DNA from 3 places in the Lactiplantibacillus argentoratensis genome. Region 1 is predicted to be linked to each of the others. Evidence: predicted binding sites of a transcription regulator. Region 1 holds the regulator's gene; each other region holds the start of a gene.
What was found. Region 1 encodes NrdR, which represses ribonucleotide reductase genes. Its sites were predicted from a motif close to ACACNATATATNGTGT; they were not measured.

Region 1 (7,911 bases):
CTAATAGATGATGGGGTAGCGCTTTGCTCAGATGAACATGTCACGTATTACTTACCAAGATTGAAATACTTAGCGACCGAGAATGCTGTTAAGCAACAACTTTCGGATAAATTGATTAAGCGGTTAATGAGTGAAACAGAAGCTTTTGCACGGATTAATCATAATCAAGTTGTTGAGGTTAAGGTAGCTGCATTGCGACAACGATATTTGCAGGGTATTGCTGCTTCAGAAAACAATTAACAAGACAATGGCTAGATTTAGTGTTTTATTGTAGTTTCCAACATGCTAAAACTAATCAATGCTTTGTACATTAAATAATAAGAAGTCCCACACTAGCAAGTCAATACTAGTGTGGGACTTCTTATTTAGAAAGTTATGTATGACGCCGCCCGCCCCTAAAAAATCTTCCCCGGATGTCCCGCAAAAAGTCCTACCGATTGAAGTTCTATTATAAACGCTTATGGTGTCCCATTCCGGAAAATCCTAATGTAGCGGTAATCCATTAAAGACAATGATTGAATGGAATTCACTTAGACATAAGAAATTCTTATTAAATTCACAGGCACAAACTATTTTACCTTCTTTGACTAATTTGATAGACTTAAGTTAAGAAAGTTGAGGTGACTGATTGAGATGGCTAGTCATAGGCAAATGATTGACAAACTAGTGTGGTGTTGTTACTAGCGCAGTCTGCGTTAGTAACGATGCACAAACTCAATTTTTAATCTTAACTCGGAAAAAGTAACGAGTAGTCAATTTTTAGGTGAAAGAGGGATTTTATGAACAATTTTCAAAATGACCCACAACCACGGACCATCAACACACAAGTTGGCCTCCGTAGTTTCCTAACTAAAATGTATGGGTTTATGACAATCGCCGTGTTAGTTTCGGCCTTTACCGTTTACTTAGCGATGACCACGTTCCAAGCACAAATTAATGCCGCCTTTTCACAACACCCATTCATCTTCTTGATGATCTTCATTGTCAGCATGTTTGTGATGATTGGTGGGATTCAAGTCAACGCGACACGCAATCCAGCGATGAGCTTCACCTTACTGATGCTCTTTGCCATCATCTTTGGGGTTGAAATGTCAGTGACCTTGTCCTTATACACGGGTGCCGTTATCACCGGTGCGTTCGTTGCAGCTGGAGCTGTATTTGCGACCATGGCGGTGATTGGGACGACGACTAAGCGTGATATTTCACGTATTGGGACGCACTTGATTGCAGCCTTGATCGGGTTGTTTGTCGCTTCACTGGTCAATATGTTCTTACAAAGTGCCATGATTAGTTACATCTTTTCATACATTGGTGTATTGATCTTCGCCGGTTTATCCATGTGGGACGCTAACCGGATGCGCAACATGTATTTACAATATGGTGACCAGGTTTCATCGACTGGTTTGGCCGTTACTGGGGCCTTACAATTATACTTGGACTTCGTTAACTTGTTCCTCTACTTCGTCCAAATCTTCGGTGGCTCAAGCCGCGACTAATCATTAAGATAATTATTAAGGATTATGACCAAGATGTCATAATCCTTTTAATTTACCGAAAATGAGTTATTTCACGGGTTTTCGGTGGACCGAACTCCCGTTTTACTTAATTGTTTGGTACAATTATAAGGGTAAATAATTAGTCGTTCAGCCTGTACTGACAGGCGCTGCGCATCAGACCGCCAATCGAGTGGTATTAATGGTCTGAGTGACGGATTTTCATAAAAATGATGATTTAAATTAAGAGATGGGAGCAAACTAATGGCAAAAAAATTATTACTGATTGATGGTAACAGTGTGGCATTTCGGGCGTTCTTTGCGTTGCATAGTCAACTGGAACGGTTCGTAAATCCAGACGGCCTGCATACCAACGCCATTTATGGCTTCAACACAATGCTTGACCACATGATCAAGACAGTCGAACCCACGGATATGTTAGTGGCTTTTGATGCGGGTAAGACCACGTTTCGAACAGCCATGTACGATAATTACAAGGGTGGCCGGGCTAAGACGCCCAGTGAGTTTTCTGAACAAATGCCGTATATCAAACAGCTATTAGACGCATATGGTATCAAACATTATGAATTAAAAGACTACGAAGCCGATGACATTATTGGTACACTGGCCGGTCAAGCGGATCAAACCGGCTACACCACGACGGTCGTCACTGGTGACCGTGATTTGACGCAGTTGACGACCGAGCATACCACGGTGGCCGTGACCGTTAAAGGTGTTTCTGAAGTGGAACGCTATACGCCGGCGCACGTTGAAGAAAAGCTGGGCATCACACCGGCACAGATTATTGATATGAAGGGGTTGACAGGTGATACCTCGGATAACTATCCGGGTGTCACCAAGGTTGGTGAGAAGACCGCCCTTAAATTACTCAAACAGTATGGTACGATGGAAGGCATTTATGAAAACATCGATGCCATGAAGCAGAGCAAGATGAAGGAACATCTGATTGAGGATCGCGAACAAGCGGCGCAAGCTAAGGTGCTAGCAACAATCAAGCGGGATGCGCCGATTGATGTTCAATTGGCTGATTTATCCTATGATGGCCCGGATCTTGACCAGCTGGCCGCGTTTTATCAGAAGATGGACTTTCAATCATTTTTGAAGAAATTACACCTACAGTCGGACGAACCAGCAACGCCCATTGATTATACCGTCTTGACGAAAGCTAACCTGACGGAATTGCAACAATTTACCGACCACGTGGACTTTTACTTGGAGATGCCAACGCCAAACTACCACACGTCGGCCTTTGCTGGCTTTGCCATCGGAGCGGATGATCACTGGTACATCAGTCGGGATGTGGAATTATTAATGCAACCGACTGTGGCTGACCTCTTGAGTAGCACAACGATTACCAAGGACGTTTTTGATATGAAACGCACGACGGTCGGGCTTAATCGTTTGGGTATTCAGCTAGGTAAAGTCGATTTTGATCTCTTACTCGTTTCATACTTATTAGATACAAATGATAACAGTAACGACTTGGGAAGTTTAGCTGAGCAACACGGGTACACTGACTTGCCGAGTGACGAGACCGTTTATGGTAAGGGCGTTAAGCGTGCCATTCCTGAAGATGATGATGTCTACTTTAGTCATCTCGCCCGGAAATTGGCCGCGATCGCTAGTTTGAAGCCACAGTTATTAAAGGAATTGGCAGCCAATGAGCAGGATCAACTTTACGATGATATTGAAAAACCGATGGCCAATGTCTTAGCTCAGATGGAAATCGCCGGCATTACGGTCGACAGCAGTCGACTTAAAGCCATGGGCAGTCAGTTTACAGAACGGTTGAGTGAAATTGAACAGACGATTTATCAAGAAGCCGGTGAAGAGTTCAATATTAATTCACCTAAGCAACTAGGTCACATCTTGTTTGAAGAAATGAAATTACCCGTAATCAAGAAGACCAAGACAGGGTATTCTACCGCCGTAGACGTTCTAGAAAAGTTAGCACCGGAAGCACCAATCGTCGCTAATATTTTACAATATCGTCAGATTTCGAAGATTCAATCGACCTACGTTGTCGGTTTGTTAGATGCCATTCATTCTGCTGATCAAAAAGTGCATACGCGCTACTTGCAAACGTTGACCCAAACCGGCCGATTGTCGTCCGTTGATCCAAACTTACAAAACATTCCGGTGCGCTTGGAAGAAGGACGTAAGATTCGACAAGCCTTTGTTCCTAGTCATGAAGGTTGGCAGATTTTCTCGTCTGATTATTCGCAAATCGAATTACGGGTTCTCGCGCATATTACTGATGATGAAAATATGCAGGCCGCTTTTAAAGCGGGTGATGATATTCATGCCGCAACGGCCATGCGCATCTTTCATTTGAACTCAGCTGAAGAGGTGACGCCAAATATTCGACGGCAAGCCAAGGCGGTTAACTTTGGAATCGTCTATGGAATTAGTGATTACGGCTTGTCACAAAATATCGGCATTACGCGTAAACAGGCTCGCAGCTTTATTGACGCTTACTTCAAAGAATATCCGGGTGTCAAAAAGTATATGGATGAAATTGTCCAAACGGCGAAAAAACAAGGTTATGTGGAAACCATTTCACATCGACGCCGGTACTTGCCAGATATTAATTCCAAGAGCTTCAACCAACGCTCATTCGCTGAACGGACAGCCATGAATACCCCCATCCAAGGGAGTGCGGCTGATATTATCAAGATTGCGATGATTAAGATGCAAGATAAGTTACAGGCTGCGGGTTTGAAAGCAACCATGCTGTTACAAGTTCATGATGAATTGATTTTTGAAGCGCCAAAAGAAGAAATTCCAGTTTTAGAAAAATTAGTGCCAAGCGTGATGGATTCCGCCGTACAGTTAGCCGTACCGTTAAAGGTTGAGAGCCACTACGGTGATACTTGGTACGATGCAAAATAGGGGGAACCACCATGCCTGAATTACCTGAAGTTGAAACTGTTCGTCGCGGCTTAAATCGTCTGGTTAGTGGGGCAACGATTGCTAGTATCGAGGTTTTTTGGCCGAAAATTATTAATAATGATGTCGATAGTTTCAAACAGCGTTTAGCCAACCAAACGATCCAGACCATTGATCGGCGGGGGAAGTATTTATTGTTTCGCTTTAGCAATGGTCTGACGATGGTGTCGCATTTGCGGATGGAAGGCAAGTATAATGTTGTACCGCGTGGTGAAGATCAAGGTAAACACACGCACGTGATCTTCCATCTGACCGATGATCGTGATTTGTTGTACAACGATACGCGTAAGTTCGGGCGAATGACGCTCGTGCCGACCGGTGAAGAAGGCACGGTGGCGGGATTGCGGACAATTGGCCCGGAACCCGTTGCTGAACAGTTAACACTGGCTTATATGACGGCTACTTTTGGCAAGTCGAAAAAGATGATCAAGCCACTATTGTTGGATCAAAGTAAGATTGCGGGCATTGGGAATATTTACGCGGACGAAACGCTATGGATGAGTAAGATTCATCCAATGCGGCCTGCTAATTCGCTAACTACTGATGAGATTGCTACATTGCGCCAAAACATTATTGATGAAATGGCGATGGCAATTAAAGGTCACGGCACCACTGTTCATTCATTTTCAACGGCATTTGGTGAGGCCGGTCAGTTTCAAAATCACTTACACGTCTATGGTCGTGAAGGGGAACCTTGCGAACGGTGTGGCACAATTATTGAGAAAATCAAAGTGGCACAGCGAGGGACCCATTTTTGCCCGTTAGAACAACGGTTGTAGGTGATCAAGATGACAAAGTTGATTGGATTGACTGGTGGCATTGCCACTGGTAAGTCGACTGTTTCTAAGCTGCTGGCAACTAAGTTACCAATCGTTGATGCGGATAAAATCGCGTGGCAGGTTGAAGGGCCAGGCCAACCGACGACCCAAAAAATTGTGGCGCACTTTGGTCAGCAAGCAGTGCTGGCAGACGGGCGGCTGAATCGGTCATGGCTTGGCCAGTTGGTTTTTAACGATGCTCAAGCTTTACAAGCCTTAACTGCAATTACACGGTTACCGATTCAGTACGCGATGTTCGAAGCGATTGTCGCGGCGAACCAGCAACAGCCAGACGCAATTATTTTAGATGTGCCGTTGTTATTTGAAAGTGGCTGGCAACACGTTTGTGATCAAGTGTTGGTTGTGACGGCACCACCAGCCGTAGTATTGCAGCGGTTGATGGCGCGTAACCACTTATCGCAACAGGCGGCTCAGGCACGAATTGACAGCCAAATGCCACTTGCACAGAAGGTCGCAAGGGCTGACGTTGTCATTGATAACGGGGCCAACATTGATAAAACTAAAGCAGCCGTGTTAAAATGGCTGAAAACTATTACTAAATAAAGAAAAACTGATTGTTAGTTGTTACAAGGGGTGAGAAGTCTATGCAATGTCCACATTGTCATCATAATGGCTCCCGCGTGGTTGACAGTCGACCAACTGATGATGGTCGCGTGATTCGACGGCGCCGGGAATGCGAAAACTGTGGATTCCGGTTCACAACATTTGAACGGGTCGAAGCCACGCCATTATTAGTCATTAAGAAAAATGGTGCCCGCGAAGAATTCAATCGTGAAAAAGTCTTGCGCGGAATTATTCGCTCGGCCGAGAAACGACCCGTTAGCATGGAAACCATGACGGGCGTCGTTGATGATGTTGAAAATAAGGTCCGGTCACTGGGCGAAAATGAAATTTCAAGCCAAGTTATCGGCGAGTATGTCATGGAGCAATTGGCAGATATTGACGAAATTTCGTACATTCGTTTTGCCAGTGTTTACCGGCAATTCAAGGATATGCACGTCTTCTTGAATGAACTCCAAGATATGATGGAGCGTGATAAGGTCAAACTGGCAAAACCGTCAGCGAAGACGACCCACGCACCTAAACGAAAAAAAGATTAGTGAAAAAGAATGGTGAACAACATGCCAAATGATGAACCCTTAACACCCAAAACTGGGTTAGTGGTCCCGCAAGCACCAGCGCTCAGTGCGGCGCAACAAGCTGTATTGGCGGAATTATACTTGCCACTGATGGGGCCATTGGCATATAGCTTGTACGCGGCGTTACGTAGCTTACAGAGTAGCGAGAATGAGCTGAGCAATCGACGCAGTCACGCGGAACTGCTTGGCATCCTAAATGTGGACTTGCCGACGGTGTTAGCGGCTCGGCGTAAACTTGAAGCAACTGGCTTGTTGCGCAGCTATTATCAACAAGATGAATTGGGTGCCATGTACATTTATCAATTACAAGCACCATTACTGGCGTTACAATTCTTTGCGGATGATCTATTGAGTGTCCTATTGTTAGATACGGTCGGTGAGTTACGTTATCAACAACTTGCTGGCGATTTTGCAGCACAGCCGATTGACTTGACGGCTGCCAAAGACGTGACGGCAAATATCTTAGATGTGTTTCACGTTGATAGTCAAAAAGTTACGACGCCACCTCTTTCAGTGCAAAAGGTGCGCGCCCAATTGGCGGCCAATGAACCGGCCGAGGATCACTCGCCCGTGCTCAGTGACGATGACTTTGACTGGCAACTGTTGGGGCAAATTTTGAAGCAGAACTATGTTGATCTCAAACAGGTTGCGAGTTCACGGCAACTGATCATTACGGAAAGTCGGGTCTACGGCATCAGTGAGATTGAGATGGCTAAGTTAATCAGTGAAGTGGCTAGTTTAACAACGGGTCAGTTTGATGAAAATCAATTGAAATTATTGATTGCGCGGCGCTATGAACGGCCCGCAGTTTCGAGTCAGCAGGTCGCTACGGAAGCAACGGTTGCAACGACGACCACTAAGGATAACAAGGCTTCAGCACAGCTCTCAACGGCTGAGCAGCAACTCGTGACGTATGCTAAGCAGACAGCGCCGTATGACTTTTTATCAGCTTTGAAGCAGGAGAAACATGGTTTTGTGACGAGCGGTGAGAACCGGCTAGTTCATGATTTAATTGGTCGGGGGGTATTACCCAATGCCGTCATCAACATGGTGATCTACTACTTATTGCAAAATCGGGAGTTAGCTGCCCTTAATCGTAATTTGCTAGAAACAGTCGCCAATGATTGGCAACAACACGGCATTACGACGCCGGAAGCGGCTTTGATGTATTTGAAGCAACGTAAACAGCCGAAATCAACACCAACACGGCGCAAGAACAATCGACCGACGCGTAAGGAGATTATGCCAAAGTGGGCCCAACAACAGCAACAGACTGAGAGTGGTAAGCAACCAGCTCGGACCGGTAAACAAATTACTGCTGCCCAACGCAAACAGCTTGCTGATCGACTAGCAAAGCTTGAGACAAATTCGGAAAAGGAGGACTAAAACATGGAGAATATCTCAGAAACACTCCGGACGTTAATGAATCGGAAAAACTTGAATCATCGGTATGAGGCGTTAATGACAGCT
Region 2 (7,911 bases), 390 kb from region 1:
GGTTGTGCTTACCTGAATCGGTGTGAACACTTTTAGATATAAATCGATTTTTGGAGGTTCTGCAATGGCAGAAAAAGAACATCAGGAAGTGCATCGGTCACTACAGACGCGGCACTTATCCATGATTGCACTAGGTGGTAGTATCGGGACCGGATTGTTTGTCGCATCCGGTTCGGCAATTTCGACGGCTGGGCCCGGGGGTGCGTTGTTAGCCTACGTGGGTATTGGGATTATGGTTTACTTTTTAATGACTAGTCTAGGCGAGATGGCAACTTATTTGCCCGTCTCAGGCTCGTTTTCCACGTATGCCACTAAGTTCGTTGACCCGGCGCTCGGATTTGCGATGGGCTGGAATTACTGGTTCAACTGGGCAATCACGTTAGCGGTCGATATTAGTACGGCAGCGATTGTCATGCAGTTCTGGCTGCCATCCGTACCAGGTTGGGTCTTTAGTCTGATTGCGCTCGTTTTGATTTTTACGATCAACGCGCTGTCAGTCCGGTCGTTTGGCGAAACTGAGTACTGGCTGTCACTTATTAAAGTGGTGACCGTACTCGTATTCTTGGTCATCGGTGTGCTGACGATCGTGGGAATCATGGGCGGTCATGCCACTGGTCTCAGTAACTTCACCTATAAAAAGGCGCCGTTTGTTGGTGGGATTCCAACTATCTTGAGCGTTTTCGTGGTCGCTGGTTTTTCGTTTCAAGGAACTGAATTAATCGGGATCACGGCGGGCGAGTCAGCGACACCGGAGAAAAGTATTCCAGCGGCAATTAAACAAGTTTTCTGGCGTATTTTGTTATTTTACATTCTAGCCATTTTCGTGATTGCGGCAATCATTCCTTATACGTCGAAGGATCTCTTAGGGTCATCGGCAAGCGATATTGCCATCAGTCCGTTCACGTTAGTCTTCAAGCGGGCCGGGTTGGCGGCCGCGGCTAGTGTGATGAACGCCGTTATCTTGACGTCCGTACTATCCGCCGCTAATTCGGGGATGTACGCTTCGACACGAATGCTGTATTCCCTGTCATTACAAGGCTACGCACCGAAGACGTTCGGTCGGGTCGATCGTCGTGGGATTCCAATCATGGCATTATTAGGAACGACGGTGATTGGATTACTCACGTTCTTATCGAGTCTATTCGGGGAACGGATTTACATCTTCCTCGTATCGGCCAGTGGATTAACGGGCTTTATCGCTTGGTTAGGAATTGCAATCTCACACCTGCGTTTCCGGCGCGCTTTCGTTAAGCAGGGTCATCAATTGAGTGAATTACGGTACCATGCTAAGTGGTTCCCATTTGGCCCTTGGTTCGCCTTTATCTTGTGTGTCGTGGTCATTATCGGTCAAGACTTGCATTCATTTGCAACACTTGATTGGCAGGCCATTGGAGTGACTTACATGAGCATTCCACTATTCATCATCTTGTATGTTTATTATAAGATTCGACACCACACCAAGATGATTCCGTTAGATAAGGTCGATTTAACACGCAAAAAACATCACCAAGATTAAGTGCTAATTTGAATTAATGCGGTTGACGTTAAGTCAATCGCATTTTTTGATGGCACTAGTCGAGTGAATCACAGCCAAGTGCGGTCGTGTTTTTAGTGTGTTGATTGGGGTTGCCAAGCCTGCCGCAATTGATCGCGGAGCAGTGCTTGAGAAGGACCGGAATCCTGAATATAATTAAACCAAAATTGGGGGGTGTGCGCGTCGATTAACTATGGTAATTTGATAGAATGAATAGATGAAATCATTAAAAATTAGCAAACTTATCCTTAAGCGTACGCGAGTCGGGCATGATTATGCTAAGCTGAAATGAGAAAGGCAGCGAGAGAGATGTTAAAGAGAAATTTGTTAAGAGGTCTAGCGTTAGTGTCATTAGCAGGCGTTTTGGCGGGCTGTGGTACGAATCAGTCGACGTCTAAAGCCACCAGTAGTTCTGCAAGTTCCAAGTCGACTAAGACGCAGACCAAACGGCAGCGACTAATTAGTGCCTTGCCGAAGGGTGTCAAATCGACTGACAGTGACTTAGTGGTCGTCAATAAGTGGCATAAGCGCTCTGAGATGACGTTCAGCAAGTCAAGTGTTGATGGTATTGAAGTCCGTAGTTCCATTGTGAAGCCGCTAGAGGCCTTTCTAGCGGGTGCGAAAAAAGCCGGCTATCCGGCGACCATCGTATCGGGATATCGTTCCGTTGCTTATCAAAAAGAGGTTTGGAACCAATCGATTCAAACCTATGAGAACCAAGGGAAATCCGCCAAGGAAGCCCTGAAGCTGACCAAAGAATATGTTGCGGTCCCTAGCGGTAGTGAGCACGAAACTGGGCTCGCAGCGGATATCATGAATACGCACTGGTACAGTACGCACGGTAACCAGCTGCTGTCATCGTCTGATAAGAACAAGGGCCAGCAGTGGCTGATCAATCACGCGGCAGACTATGGATTTGTGTTGCGGTTTACTAAGGACGGTAAGCAATCGACCGGGATCGATTATGAATCTTGGCATTTCCGTTATGTTGGTAAGGCGAGTGCGGAATTTATGACCAAGCACAATCTGACCCTCGAACAATACGTCAGTTTGTTGCAGGCCCGCGAAAAGGCGGCCAAGTAGCCTGATCTGGCACGCTCTGGAAGACTAAATCAAGTGTAATTATGGCGCCAGTTAGGAAGTCACTAACGGGCGCTTTTAATTTCGCTGACTTTCCTCGCTAGGGGCATAGGCGCATCACAACAAGTCCTCATTGGGGCACGGCGTATTTCGGGTGAGTTTCAAAAGCGTAGATTGATGTGTGTCGGTTTTGGGCGGCTGTTCGAAGGACTGATTTATTGCGAATTTCTGACATGGGCCACGAAGTTTTTTACTGAATTAACTCACCAGATATTGCATTTTAAGACGTGGGTGCGTACAATATGTAGTGTTGCTTTTAGAGATAATCAAAATTTTGACGTGATTAAAAGGAGAGACGCCCCATGCTTGTAATGTCAGGAACAATCGGTGCCGGCAAGACGAGTTTAACGCAGTTAGTGGCTAACCACTTTGGTTCTAAAGCGTTTTACGAGTCAGTTGATGATAATCCCATTTTGCCGTTATTTTATAAGGATCCTAAGAAGTACGCCTTCTTATTACAAATCTACTTTTTAAATAAACGGTTGGATAGTATTAAATCAGCTTTTGCTAACGATCTGGACGTCTTAGACCGGTCGATTTTTGAAGATTCACTATTGTTCCATTTGAATGGTGATCTTGGCCGAGCAACCTCTACCGAAGTTGACATTTATGATTCATTATTGGACAATATGATGCAGGAATTGCCAGAAGCATCTCATCAAAAGAGTCCTGATTTACTTATTCATATCAACATTTCTTTTGAGACGATGTTGAAACGAATCCAAAAGCGGGGCCGTTCTTACGAACAAATCGATCAAGATCCTGATTTATATAAATATTATCAGACTTTGAATGAACGTTATGACGACTGGTACGCTAATTACGATCATAGCCCGAAGATGCAGATTGACGGGGATCAGCTTGATTTTGTCGCCGATGCGGATGCGCGTAAAGAAGTCATTCGGTTAATTGACGAAAAAGTGGCCAGTTTAGGCTAGTTGCCTTTTTAGGATCAATGCTCTATAGTAGACAGTGAATATTAAACACGGCGCGTTTTTAAGTAGACGTTCAGAGAACCGGTGGGTGGTGTGAACCGGCAGTCGAAACTCCGGCGCGACAATGTGGGCAGGTAATACTGCACGGCACGGCCGTTATCCGTTTAAGGGTGGGATTAATCATGATCCTGAACTTGGGTGGTACCGCGAATCGCAGTCTCTTCGTCCCAATTGGGAGGAGAGACTGTTTTTATTTACGATAAAAAGTAAGAAGGAGACGTCGTTATGTTAGATGTTAAGATGATTCGTCAAAACCCAGATTTCGTGAAAGAACAGCTTGGTCATCGGGGTGTTGCTGCGAGTGACATCGATGATTTATTGGCTGCTGATGAAAAGCGTCGTGAATTGATCGCTAAGAGCGAACAATTGAAGTCAACGCGTAACCAAGTTTCGGGTGAAATCTCACAGAAGAAGCGGAACAAGGAAGACGCTAGTGCTGAGATTGCAGAAATGCAAAAAGTTAGTGCCGATGTGAAAGCGTTGGATGAAGAACGGCGGACAGTTGATGCCCAAGTTCAGGATATGGCTGCACATTTGCCAAACATGCCCCATCCCGACGTGCCAGTTAGCTTAAAAGAAGAAGACGCCGTTGAATTACGCCGAATCGGGACGCCACGGCATTTTGACTTTACGCCGAAAGCACATTGGGATATCGGTGAAGATTTAGGCATCTTAGACTTTGAACGCGGTGCTAAGGTTTCTGGTAGTCGTTTCTTATACTACGTGGGCGATGGTGCTAAACTGGAACGCGCCGTTTACAACTTTTTCTTAGACCAGCACGAAGCTGAAGGGTATACGGAAGTTTTGCCGCCATACATGGTCACTGATGAATCTATGTACGGTACCGGCCAATTTCCTAAGTTTAAGGAAGACGCTTTCCGGATTACGACGCAAGATTTGACGTTGATTCCAACGGCCGAGGTGCCATTAGTCAACTATTATCGTGATGAAGTTATTCCAGCTGAAAAATTACCAGTTTACTTTACGGCCTTATCACCAGCCTTCCGTGAAGAAGCTGGTAGTGCTGGTCGTGATACGAAAGGCTTGATTCGCTTACACCAATTCAATAAGGTTGAAATGGTTAAGTTCACGAAACCAGAAGATTCATGGGATGAATTAGAGAAGTTGACCAACAATGCCGAATCATTGCTAAAGAAACTTGGGTTACCATATCACGTTATTACGTTAACGACTGGTGACATGAGCTTCACAGCTGCCATGACACATGACTTGGAAGTTTGGTTCCCAGAACAAGACAAGTACCGGGAAATCTCGAGTTGTTCAAATTGTACTGATTTCCAAGCTCGGCGGGCGCACATTCAATATCGCGATGACGATGGCAAATTGCAATTCGTTCATACTTTGAACGGGAGTGGCTTAGCTGTCGGTCGGACCGTTGCGGCCATTTTGGAAAACTATCAAAATGAAGACGGGACGGTTACGATTCCGGATGTATTAGTTCCATATATGCACGGTAAGACGAAGATTGAAAAACAAGGTTAATTGAGATGAAGTTAGCGAACTCGCAGTGATGCGAGTTCGCTTTTTTTGCATAATTAATGAGTATTAAAAGGAACTGTCGATTTTAAAATGTGAGTGGAAATAACGGCCGAGTTGACTAAATAATTGCGGGACGGGCAGAATGTCGGGACAACATTTCAGGCGCAAAAGGGCGAAAAAGCTGGGTTTACTGAAATTTATTCACCTTTTTTTGAAAATAGGGTTTGCTATTTTCGGCTACCGTGCTATAATATTTCTTGTCGGAAAAATATAACTTGTTTATCCAGCAAAAAGTATATTTATCCATTTATTTGAAAAAAGTTGTTGACAAGTATTCAACATGATGATAAAGTTAAATAGTTGTCAAGGCATACCAGTAAGAACTGTTTGAACCGGCAACAAGGCATGATTAACATCATGCGGGTGTGGCGGAACTGGCAGACGCGCTAGATTTAGGTTCTAGTGTCTTACGACGTGGGGGTTCGAGTCCCTTCACCCGCACATGCCGACTTAGCTCAGTTGGCAGAGCATCTCACTAGTAATGAGGAGGTCGGAGGTTCGAATCCTCTAGTCGGCATTTACAATTTAATAGCTTTATTATGCGGAAGTAGTTCAGTGGTAGAACATCACCTTGCCATGGTGGGGGTCGCGGGTTCGAATCCCGTCTTCCGCTTTTAATTTGCCGGGGTGGCGGAATTGGCAGACGCACAGGACTTAAAATCCTGCGGTTAGTGATAACCGTACCGGTTCGATCCCGGTCCTCGGCATTTTAAATAAGCACCCATAGCGCAATTGGATAGAGTGTCTGACTACGAATCAGAAGGTTGTAGGTTCGACTCCTACTGGGTGCATTAGTATCGGGAAATAGCTCAGCTTGGTAGAGCACCTGGTTTGGGACCAGGGGGTCGCAGGTTCGAATCCTGTTTTCCCGATCGTTTAACACAGTCTTAGTTAAGTGCTAAGGCTTTTTATTTAATTTTCTCGGGAAGTAGCTCAGCTTGGTAGAGCACTACGTTCGGGACGTAGGGGTCGCAGGTTCAAATCCTGTTTTCCCGATTACGGTTAAACCAACTAATCCAGTCATTTGACTGGATTTTTTTATGGCCTTTTTTGTAAGCAGGGGTGTTTCAACGGTCAGGGGACACTTTTGCGACGTTACTCACTAAGTCAGCCATGTGAAGAATACGGTGGTTGTGACTCATAATCCCGACAAGGCAACAGCCACTGTTAGTCATGAGCTCGGAGAAATTAGTCTCGGAACTGCTGTTCATCGTTGTGATACCAGTGCCCATCGCCTGCAATGAGGAGTGACTCAACTTGACATATTTTAAATAGGTAGTTCAATGAATATGGAGACCTAATAATTTAATCATTCTAGGGTATTAAGTGGTTGAATCAATTGAAAGCAATCGTTCGGCGTGCTATGCTGTAACAACCGTTAAGCACATGCTAGTCCGCGGTTTGGGTGAAATTCTTTGCTTTTTTCCATTATCCTCGTATAATAATAGTCAATATTAGTCAAAGATAATGAAAAGGGTGAAGCACATGCAAAGTCAAAATATCTCGGATATTATTGAGAAGTATTTAAAAAGTATTTTGGCGGACTCGGAGCATGTTGAAATTCGACGGTCAGAAATTGCCGACCTTTTCAACGTGGTACCCTCACAGATTAATTATGTGATTAAGACCCGGTTTACGATCCAAAATGGTTACTTAGTTGAAAGTAAGCGTGGCGGTGGGGGTTATATTCGCATTGAAAAGGTTAATTTGGTCGATGATGCTGATGTGTTGGACGCCCTCATACAAGTGATCGGTGATTCAATCACACAACGAGATGCCTATGCGGTCGTCCAGAGTTTATACGAGGACGACGTCTTAAATCGTCGGGAAGCGCAATTGATTTTAGTGGCGATCGATCACGAGACGTTAGGATTGACGGACCGGGACTTAGAAAACAGTCTGCGGGCCCGGATAATTATCGGGATCTTGAACCACTTGCGTTACGAAAGCTAAAGAAAGCGAGGAATCGCAATGGATAACTTATTTACACCTAGTGCCAAAAGTGTGCTGGTACTGGCACAGGAACAGGCCAAATATTTCAAGCATCAGGCAGTTGGTACGGAGCATTTGCTATTAGCCTTAGCCATCGAAAAAAATGGGATTGCTAATAAGGTGCTACAACAATATGCCGTTAGTGAAGATGACATTCGTGAAGAAATCGAACGGTTCACTGGCTATGGGACGTTGAGCAATGTTGGCAAGGATACCTACTTGCCATATTCACCAAAGGCCAAAGAAATTTTGTCCGTTGCTGGTGATGAAGCAAAACGGCTCGGTGCCAACAAGATTGGAACGGAACATTTGTTGTTAGCGATGCTCTCTGATGAAAGTATCCTTTCCTCGCGAATTTTAATGAACTTAAACTTAGACCTTGGTCAGACCCGGAAAGTCGTACTTCGCAAGCTAGGTGTCAGTGACGCTATGAGTAAGCGCAAGGGTAATGCGGCTAACCGCGGTGGTAAGAAGACCGAAGGCACCCCAACTTTGGATTCTTTGGCGCGCGATTTGACGCAACTCGCTAGTGAACAGGAAATGGATCCAGTTGTCGGGCGTTCCAAGGAAGTTAAACGCGTCATTCAGATCCTATCACGGCGGACGAAGAACAATCCGGTCTTGATTGGTGAACCAGGGGTTGGTAAGACAGCAATTGCTGAAGGTCTGGCCCAAAAGATCGTGGCTGGT
Region 3 (7,911 bases), 130 kb from region 1:
TGGTTGCTACTCACGTTAACAGCACTACTCTTCATGACAATCGTTGCTTGGCTTAACCTAGTCCTCGGCAAGGCCGGTGCCTTCTTCAGTATGGTGCTACTAGTCTTACAGCTCGGTAGTTCAGCGGGAACGTACCCGATTCAGTTATCAGGTCACTTTTTCCAAGTCATCCATCCGTGGTTACCAATGAGTTACAGCGTGAACGGCTTGCGACAGACCCTAATGACTGGTAATTCTGCTCTTCCTGAGATGGGCATCTTGACACTGTTTCTAGTGCTGTTTATCGCCCTGACCTGGTTGTTCTTTATCCGCCGTTACCCACGGCTGGCTAAAATCGACTTTGAAGACCCCGTCGCCGTCAAAGCCACTCAGAGTAAGTTAGCTACTCTGGTTCAGCGAAGAGCTCAGGCCAAAGCATCCGACAACCAGGCGGATTAGCCACTTGAATTGACGCTATCGCATCAAGGTAGCCATCACAGAACGACTTTCTCTAATTCGGAGAAAGTCGTTTTTTTCATCATCCAACCGCTCTCACCACCAAATTACTAGGTGACTTGGCCCGTCAGCGCACTCCAACCGAATTTCTGACGCAACCACACTGCGTATCCAGCACCGATTAAGTCACTATCCAAACAAAACTAATCATGATACTGACTCAAATCAAAATGGGTATGCTTTAATGAGGAATCAACTTACGGTTGAATTAGATTGGTGTTTTGATTGAGTCAGCGTTTGATTTTGGCTATACTGTTAACAGCAATTAATAAAGGAGTGCGAGTCACATGATCAAAGAATTCAAGGAATTTATTGCCCGCGGCAACGTGATTGATTTAGCCGTTGGGGTTATTATTGGGTCTGCTTTCACCGCTATCGTCAAATCATTGACGGACAACTTAATCAATCCACTGATTGGGATTTTCTTAGGCAGAGTCGATTTATCTAACCTAAAGTTCAGTATCGGGGACGCCACCTTCAAATACGGGTCCTTTCTAAATGCCATCATCAATTTCTTCATCGTGGCCATTGTTGTTTTCATTCTGGTAAAAATTATTAATAAAGTGGTTAAAAATGAACCAGAGGAACCCGAAGAAGAAGAAGTCGATGTTTCCGCGCAATACTTGGAAGAAATTCGGGATTTATTAAAGGAACAGACTAAAAAATAGGTGAAAATGGCTCCTAAGCAAATTTTTCATTAAAAGTCTATATGGTATTAAAACTTTTTTTGAGATACAATATATTGTGCAATTTTTTATAAAGAGGGGCTATCATGGTGATAATAACAGCAGGAATGATTGGGGTCGGCAAAACCACGTTAACAGGGTTAATTGCTGACCACCTTGGAACTAAGGCATTTTACGAACCGGTTGGCGACAACCCCGTATTGCCACTTTACTATTCGGATCCTAAGAATTACGGGTTCCTATTACAAATCTATTTCCTCAACAAACGTTTTGCAATGATCAAGAAGGCATTGGCCGATGATAACAACGTCCTCGACCGCTCCATCTATGAAGATGCCCTCTTCACCAAAGAAAACAACGCTGAAGGAAACATCTCTGATACCGAATTGAATGTTTACTTGCAACTACTAGACAATATGATGACCGAATTGACTGAATTGCCTAAGAAGGCGCCGGACTTGATGGTCTACTCTGAAACTGACTTCGATACCATTCTTTACCGGATCAAGAAGCGTGGTCGCGACTACGAACAGTTCGACCACAACCCTGAACTGGAATCTTATTACTATAAGATGTGGACCGCTTATCGGAAATGGTACGATGAATACGATGCTAGCCCTAAAATGAAGATTGATTTACAACAGTACGACTTGGAAAAACCTGCTAACCAACAAGCAGTATTGGCACAAATCGATTCTGAATTAGGTAAGATCCGCAACCCCACCACAGTTTAATCAATGATGCTAAAAGCGCCAGCCCCGATAGTGGGACTGGCGCTTTTGCTTTGTACAATCTGAGTAACTTCGAGCTGTCAAATGATCCCGGCAGTTTTGGCTGTGACCCTAGTCACCTGCGAATCGTCGCCCGGAAATTTTAGCGACTGGCCCCGTCATAACTAGCAACCTTCGAATACCACACTAGCCAGTTACATCGCCGCTCGGACTTGTTGCGCTAACTCAAAGTTGTTGGTAATCACCGCATTGACCGAGGCCGCAAACAACTGCTGCATCACGGCCGGCTCATCCACCGTCCAAACCCGTTCAGCGACGTGGCGTACAGGTTGATAATGCTCAAGATGGACCCCTTCTAAGTGTTCATGAGTCGCAAACTCATCTGGATTACCCAGCCGCGCCGAGGTCAAAAAAGCATACTTCTGGCTGGCATCAATGGCGTAAGCCCGCTGTAAACTCTTCAAGTTAAATGAGGAGAAGACGACCGGATAGATCAAGTCAGTCTGCTGGACCATCCGTAAGACAATCCGTTCAATATCAAGATAATAGTGTCGATCAGTCTTCAACTCAAGATTCAAGTGAACTGGCTCCCCACTAACTAAGGTCAAGAATTCTTGTAAGGATGGAACCGGTTCGCCATTGGCTAACTTGAATCTACGCAATTGTTCGAACGTCAGGTCCGCAATGGCGCCCTGTCCGTTAGTCGTTCGATCAATTCGTTCATCATGCATAATCACCGGTACTTGGTCCTTAGTAAGATGGACGTCAAACTCTAAGCCATCGATATGATGACTGATAGCATACGCAAACCCGGCCAATGAGTTTTCAGGAAACTTGACGGGAACACCCCGATGACCATAAATCAACGACATATTTGGCACAATTCTTCAACTCTTTCCAATTAATGACGACCGTTTGCACGGTTATTTGATTCTAACACTTTATTGTACGTATTTTCAGCCGTTTGCAACGATTGGCGAATATCTTGCCCAGCAAAGATTTGCTGCATGGCTGTTTGAATCGCTGTCCGTGCTGGAACCCAGCCATCGACAAAGACACCCGAGTTCGTATTATTCGGCTTAGTACGCAACATCTGATTACCAGAAACTTCTAGCACTGGCGACTTCTTAAATAACTTCTTCAGGGCTGGTTCGTCCTTAGCGCCCTTATTAACGGCTAAATAACCAGTCTTGGCCTGCCAGTCGGCTTGAGTCTGTGCGCTTGCGAGAAACTTGGTGAATTCCCACGCACCATCTTGGACCACACTGGGCTTATCGTTTGCAATCCATAGTGCTGCCCCACCAACAGCGATTCCGTTGGCTTTCTGCCCATTCGGCCGGGGGAAGTACGTGACGCCCAAGTCATTTTTTAGCACTTGATATAACTGCCCCGTTTTTGCGGATGATTGCATAAAAATCCCCAAATGACCGGCTAAGAATGAAGCTGCTTCATTGGCAGCGGCGTTACCACCCGAACCAAAGTTCATAAAGTCGCCATAGTCAATATTCTCTTTGACCCACTTCATGGCATTGATGGCTGCGGGACTCGTGAAATCGACCTTAGTTGCGTTACCGGTATGACCATTATCATGATTGGCAACGGGAACACCAGCATTAGCGACCAGCTGCTCGAATAACCACGAATAGGCTTCCATGGTCATCCCCTTGACTTTGCCGTGTGACTTGTCATGAATGGCCTTAGCGACGCGGGTAATATCATCATAGGTTGGATCCACTGGTGGCGGGGTGATCCCGTACTGTCGCAAGACCGCTTTATTATAATAAAGTGCCGTTTGCGACGCGTTAAACGGCATCGCTAATAATTGATTATCCCGCATCACGATGGCTTTGGCGCCCGGAATAATCTGATCAGCATCGTAATGATCACGATCAATGAACTTCTGCATCGGCGTCGTGAAGCCACTATGATACATCTGACTAGTGGAAATATCCATCGATTGAAATAGTGCCGGTGATGCGGCCGTGCCGTGCGTGTTCAGGATCTTTTGAATGACCCCGTTATAGCCGCCTTCAAATTCGGCGACGACTTCATACTTCGACTGTTGGTGATTAAACGCTTTAACATAGGCGTCAATCGCTTGTTGGCCTGGTCCTTTCATCTCATGCCAGAAGACCACTTTAATGCGGCTACTATCTGCATGGACACGGGTCCGACTATAAACCACGCCACCCACTACCATGAGGACAGCCACAATCCCGGCTAGCCACTGCCACTTTCGCGTTATCTTCATCATTTCACCGAGCCCTCATTCAATCCAGATTTAAAGTAATGTTGCCCCCAGAAAAGGACGATTAACGTCGGAATCACCACGATGGCCGCACTCGCCTGGACGAGCCCCCAATTCGTGGCCGTTTCCTCCGAATGCAATTGCCGCAATCCATCTTGGACTGGCCGCAGCCGATTTGAAAACGTGGTCAGCATTGGCCATAAGTATTGGTTCCAGCTCCCTAAAAAGCTGTATGCCGCTAACGTCAACAAACTGATTCGTGAGTATGGCAAGGCAACCCGCCGGTAAAATTGCCAGTGCGATAGGCCTTCCACGTCAGCCGCCTCCTTTAAGTCCCACGGAATTTGTCGAAAGGCCTGGCGGAGCATGAAGATTCCAAAGGCCGAAGTTAGGAACGGAATAACCATCACCGCGTAGTGATCCAACAAGTGCATGGCACGGACGGTGTGAAAGTTCGGAATAACTTCGGCTTCAAATGGTAGCATCATGGTTGCCAAGACCAGATAAAACAACGCATCCCGATATTTAAATTCCAAAAATACGAAGGCATACGCCGCGATTGAGGCGAAGAACAGATGCGCCACCATTTGAACGAGTGAAATTACCAAGCTATTAAATAAGTAGCGGAGAATCGGCGTTTTGGTGAACGCGTCCTGATAATTTTGCCAAGAAAGGGTACCACTCAGCGACCCTTTCGCAATGGTCGTTGTCGGCAAAAAGCTGGTCCACAGACCTAAAATGAACGGTAAAATAATAACTAACGCTAATGCAACTAATAACAGGTATCGAAGCCCAATCGCGATTCGGTGACGAATCAAGGCTTGAGTAGCCATCGTATTTTCCATTAGTAATGCACCCGCTTTGCTAAAAGTTTGAATTGAATTACCGTGATGGCGGCAATGATAATCGCTAGGATAATCGACTCCGTACTAGCAAGCGCGTAGTTTCCATCAACGAAGGCATCCTGATAAATCCGATAAACTAATAAGTTAGTGGCGTTCGTGGGTCCCCCCGCCGTCATCAAGTCGATCAGTCCGAAACTCTTGAACGCCGAGATCAACGTAATCACCGCCACAAAGAAGAGTGTTGGTGAAATCATCGGTAACGTGATATGGAAGAACTGATAACGACGACTAGTCCCCGCAACGTCAGCGGCATCATACAAGGTTTTAGGGACAGCTTGTAAAGCCCCGAAAAAGATTAAAAAGGTAAATCCGAGGTGCATCCAGACACTCGTCATAATAATCGCCACCATGGCCCAATGCGGCTCCGTTAACCAATTAATTGCCGGTAAGTGCATCCAGATGGCGACCTTATTCAACAAGCCCACAGATGGATTAAACATGAATAGCCAGAAAATAGCAGAAACTGAGACGGAAACGCCCATGGTCGAGGTAAACATGGTCCGAAATAGCTCAATCCCCCGAACCCGTTGATTGGCGGTAGCGGCTAACAATAAGCCACCAATGATTGTGAACACCGTCACGCCCACGACGTAAATCCCGGTGGCTTGCAGACTAGCCAGATAACTCTTAGTCGTCAGTAAATTGAGGTAATTTTGGAAACCAACAAAGACGGTTGGTTCACCAAAACTGTTGGTCAAAAAGAAGCTTAGATACAAGGTCCGTAACATTGGATAAAAAACAAAAATACTGAGGGCCAGTATCGAAGGCCCAAGGAATAACCAAGCATAGTATTTATCGTTCCGCTTTAATTCAAAACTGGCCGTCTGGGCATTCGCTTGGTCATGAGCGTCTGGAGATTGTTTCGGCTTAAGGCGTCGCTTAATCGACGGAAATGAGTTGATCACTAGTGACACCCTCCTCTTCAGCAATCAGTTGTTCGTGCTCGTCAAAAATGAAGATCTTACCGTTTACAGTTACGTCCACCCGCTGTTCAAGCGGCAATTGAACTTGACCGGATTGTACGATTCGCAACGCGGTCCCGTTGTCAGCCTGCACTTCAATAATCGTCATCTCACCCAGCGTCTCGACATTCGTTACCTTACCATTGCCATGCTCATCTGCAACTGGTACTGCCTTGAGCTGATTAGGCCGGATACCGATTGTATAGCTACCGGCGTTTAATGGCTGGTTGAGGGTTATCTGAAAGCCCGCCGCAACGTGTAATTCACGCGTTGTTTTCGTCACCACTGGCAGTAAGTTGATCTGTGGGGTACCGAAGAATTCAGCCACAAAATGATTGGCCGGATGATTATAAATATCTAACGGTGTATCAATTTGCTGCACGTGGTGTTCATTCAACACCATCATGTGATCGGCCATGGTCATGGCTTCAGTCTGGTCATGGGTGACATAAATCAAGGTCAGTCCCAGCTTACGTTGCAACTCACGAATTTCAGTCCGCATTCGTACGCGCAATTGCGCATCCAGGTTCGATAACGGTTCATCCATCAGACAAATCTTCGAATCACTGGCAATTGCCCGGGCCAAAGCCACTCGCTGCCGTTGACCACCGGACAGCTCACGCGGCTTACGGTCGCGATAAGCGGTCAAGTTGACCATCTTCAAGGCGTCATTGACCCGGCGTTCAACTTCGATAGCCGGCATTTTTCGTGCTTGTAAACCAAACGCAACGTTAGCAGTCACGTCTAAGAATGGGTACAACGCATAACTTTGAAAAACCATTGACAACTTTCGATCTTTTGGTGGGACTGCATTCATGATCTGACCGTTGATGGCCAACTTTCCACTCGTAATTGGAATAATACCAGCAATCATCCGCAACAAGGTACTTTTACCACAACCGGATGGTCCGACGATCACAAATAACTCCCCATCTTGAATCTCAGCGTTCACATCGTGTAAAACTGGCTGTTTTGCCTTATCATACGTCTTTGTGATGTTCTGCAAAGCAATTCCCATATTCATATCCCCTCGACCTTTTATTTGTAATTCCTTGGATTACGCTTTAATCATGCCAGACCAACGTATCAGAAACGTTGGCATAATGTAAAAATAACGTATGGGTTATGTATTTTTTTCATAAACAACGCCTGGCTAACAAATTCAGGTGCAAACTAAAAAAGTTGCTTCGAGAATATGGGACATTCTCAAAGCAACTTTTTAGTCTGGATCATGTTAGTTAATCCGTCATGGATGATATGGAATCTCAATGCGGCCGGCGCGGTAAAAAGTCCGCTAGAATTGTCCCGGCAAACACCAGCCGCCGACTCAGAGACAGCAATTAAAGCCAACGGGTGGTGTGCTTTGGCAACTTGACCGGCTGTTGATCAGCATCCGTACGCACCACCAACGTGTCACAGGTTGCATTACGAATCACATAGGCGGCATTGGAGCCAATTAACACCCGGGCCACGTTGTTAAGTCCCGTGGCGCCAACCACGATCAGGTCGGTGCCATAGCGTTCTGGTAAGGTCGTCGCTAATAGCAACTTCGAATTACCTGAATGCAGGTGAACCCGCACGTCGCTAACACCGGCGGCCATCGCTTGTTGACGGGCCTTAGCGAGATTCGCTTTAAGACCGGCCGTCAACTCGTTCAATGCTTGCGGTGTCGTTGCGCCAAAACCCATCGGCCCTTGAGTCACACCAATAAATTTCTCAGTATTAATGACCGTCACAATATCCAAAGCGGCGTTTTGCTCGACCGCGATCTTAATTGCTTTCGTTAAAGCTAATTGGGACTGAGGACTCGTATCGATGCCGACTAAAATGCGTTTAACCATCGTCATAACCATCACCCTCCATTAAAGGATCACTATTTGTCGG

Region 2: a site for NrdR is predicted at 2,910-2,925, ahead of V7R88_RS03835 (deoxynucleoside kinase). Genes of this name have one in related genera too.
Region 3: a site for NrdR is predicted at 1,228-1,243, ahead of V7R88_RS05095 (deoxynucleoside kinase). Genes of this name have one in related genera too.

What each region holds. Positions count from the first base shown of each region.
Region 1 is NZ_CP147647.1:1,222,698-1,230,608, forward strand. It holds gene V7R88_RS05645 (helix-turn-helix domain-containing protein) at 1-240, shown strand, start outside; gene V7R88_RS05650 (Bax inhibitor-1/YccA family protein) at 780-1,496, shown strand; gene polA (DNA polymerase I) at 1,758-4,406, shown strand; gene mutM (bifunctional DNA-formamidopyrimidine glycosylase/DNA-(apurinic or apyrimidinic site) lyase) at 4,418-5,242, shown strand; gene coaE (dephospho-CoA kinase) at 5,252-5,845, shown strand; gene nrdR (transcriptional regulator NrdR) at 5,887-6,402, shown strand; gene V7R88_RS05675 (replication initiation and membrane attachment family protein) at 6,424-7,827, shown strand; gene dnaI (primosomal protein DnaI) at 7,831-7,911, shown strand, end outside.
Region 2 is NZ_CP147647.1:834,078-841,988, forward strand. It holds gene V7R88_RS03825 (amino acid permease) at 65-1,516, shown strand; gene V7R88_RS03830 (M15 family metallopeptidase) at 1,844-2,617, shown strand; gene V7R88_RS03835 (deoxynucleoside kinase) at 2,977-3,612, shown strand; gene serS (serine--tRNA ligase) at 3,895-5,172, shown strand; tRNA gene V7R88_RS03845 (tRNA-Leu) at 5,589-5,670, shown strand; tRNA gene V7R88_RS03850 (tRNA-Thr) at 5,674-5,746, shown strand; tRNA gene V7R88_RS03855 (tRNA-Gly) at 5,771-5,842, shown strand; tRNA gene V7R88_RS03860 (tRNA-Leu) at 5,851-5,936, shown strand; tRNA gene V7R88_RS03865 (tRNA-Arg) at 5,947-6,020, shown strand; tRNA gene V7R88_RS03870 (tRNA-Pro) at 6,028-6,101, shown strand; tRNA gene V7R88_RS03875 (tRNA-Pro) at 6,152-6,225, shown strand; gene V7R88_RS03880 (CtsR family transcriptional regulator) at 6,715-7,182, shown strand; gene V7R88_RS03885 (ATP-dependent Clp protease ATP-binding subunit) at 7,201-7,911, shown strand, end outside.
Region 3 is NZ_CP147647.1:1,094,118-1,102,028, reverse strand. It holds partial or broken gene V7R88_RS05105 (YhgE/Pip family protein) at 1-438, shown strand, start outside; gene mscL (large-conductance mechanosensitive channel protein MscL) at 783-1,163, shown strand; gene V7R88_RS05095 (deoxynucleoside kinase) at 1,268-1,915, shown strand; gene V7R88_RS05090 (glycerophosphodiester phosphodiesterase) at 2,107-2,793, opposite strand; gene V7R88_RS05085 (extracellular solute-binding protein) at 2,814-4,166, opposite strand; gene V7R88_RS05080 (carbohydrate ABC transporter permease) at 4,163-5,005, opposite strand; gene V7R88_RS05075 (carbohydrate ABC transporter permease) at 5,005-5,970, opposite strand; gene V7R88_RS05070 (ABC transporter ATP-binding protein) at 5,945-7,045, opposite strand; gene V7R88_RS05065 (universal stress protein) at 7,368-7,874, opposite strand; gene pepV (dipeptidase PepV) at 7,901-7,911, opposite strand, start outside.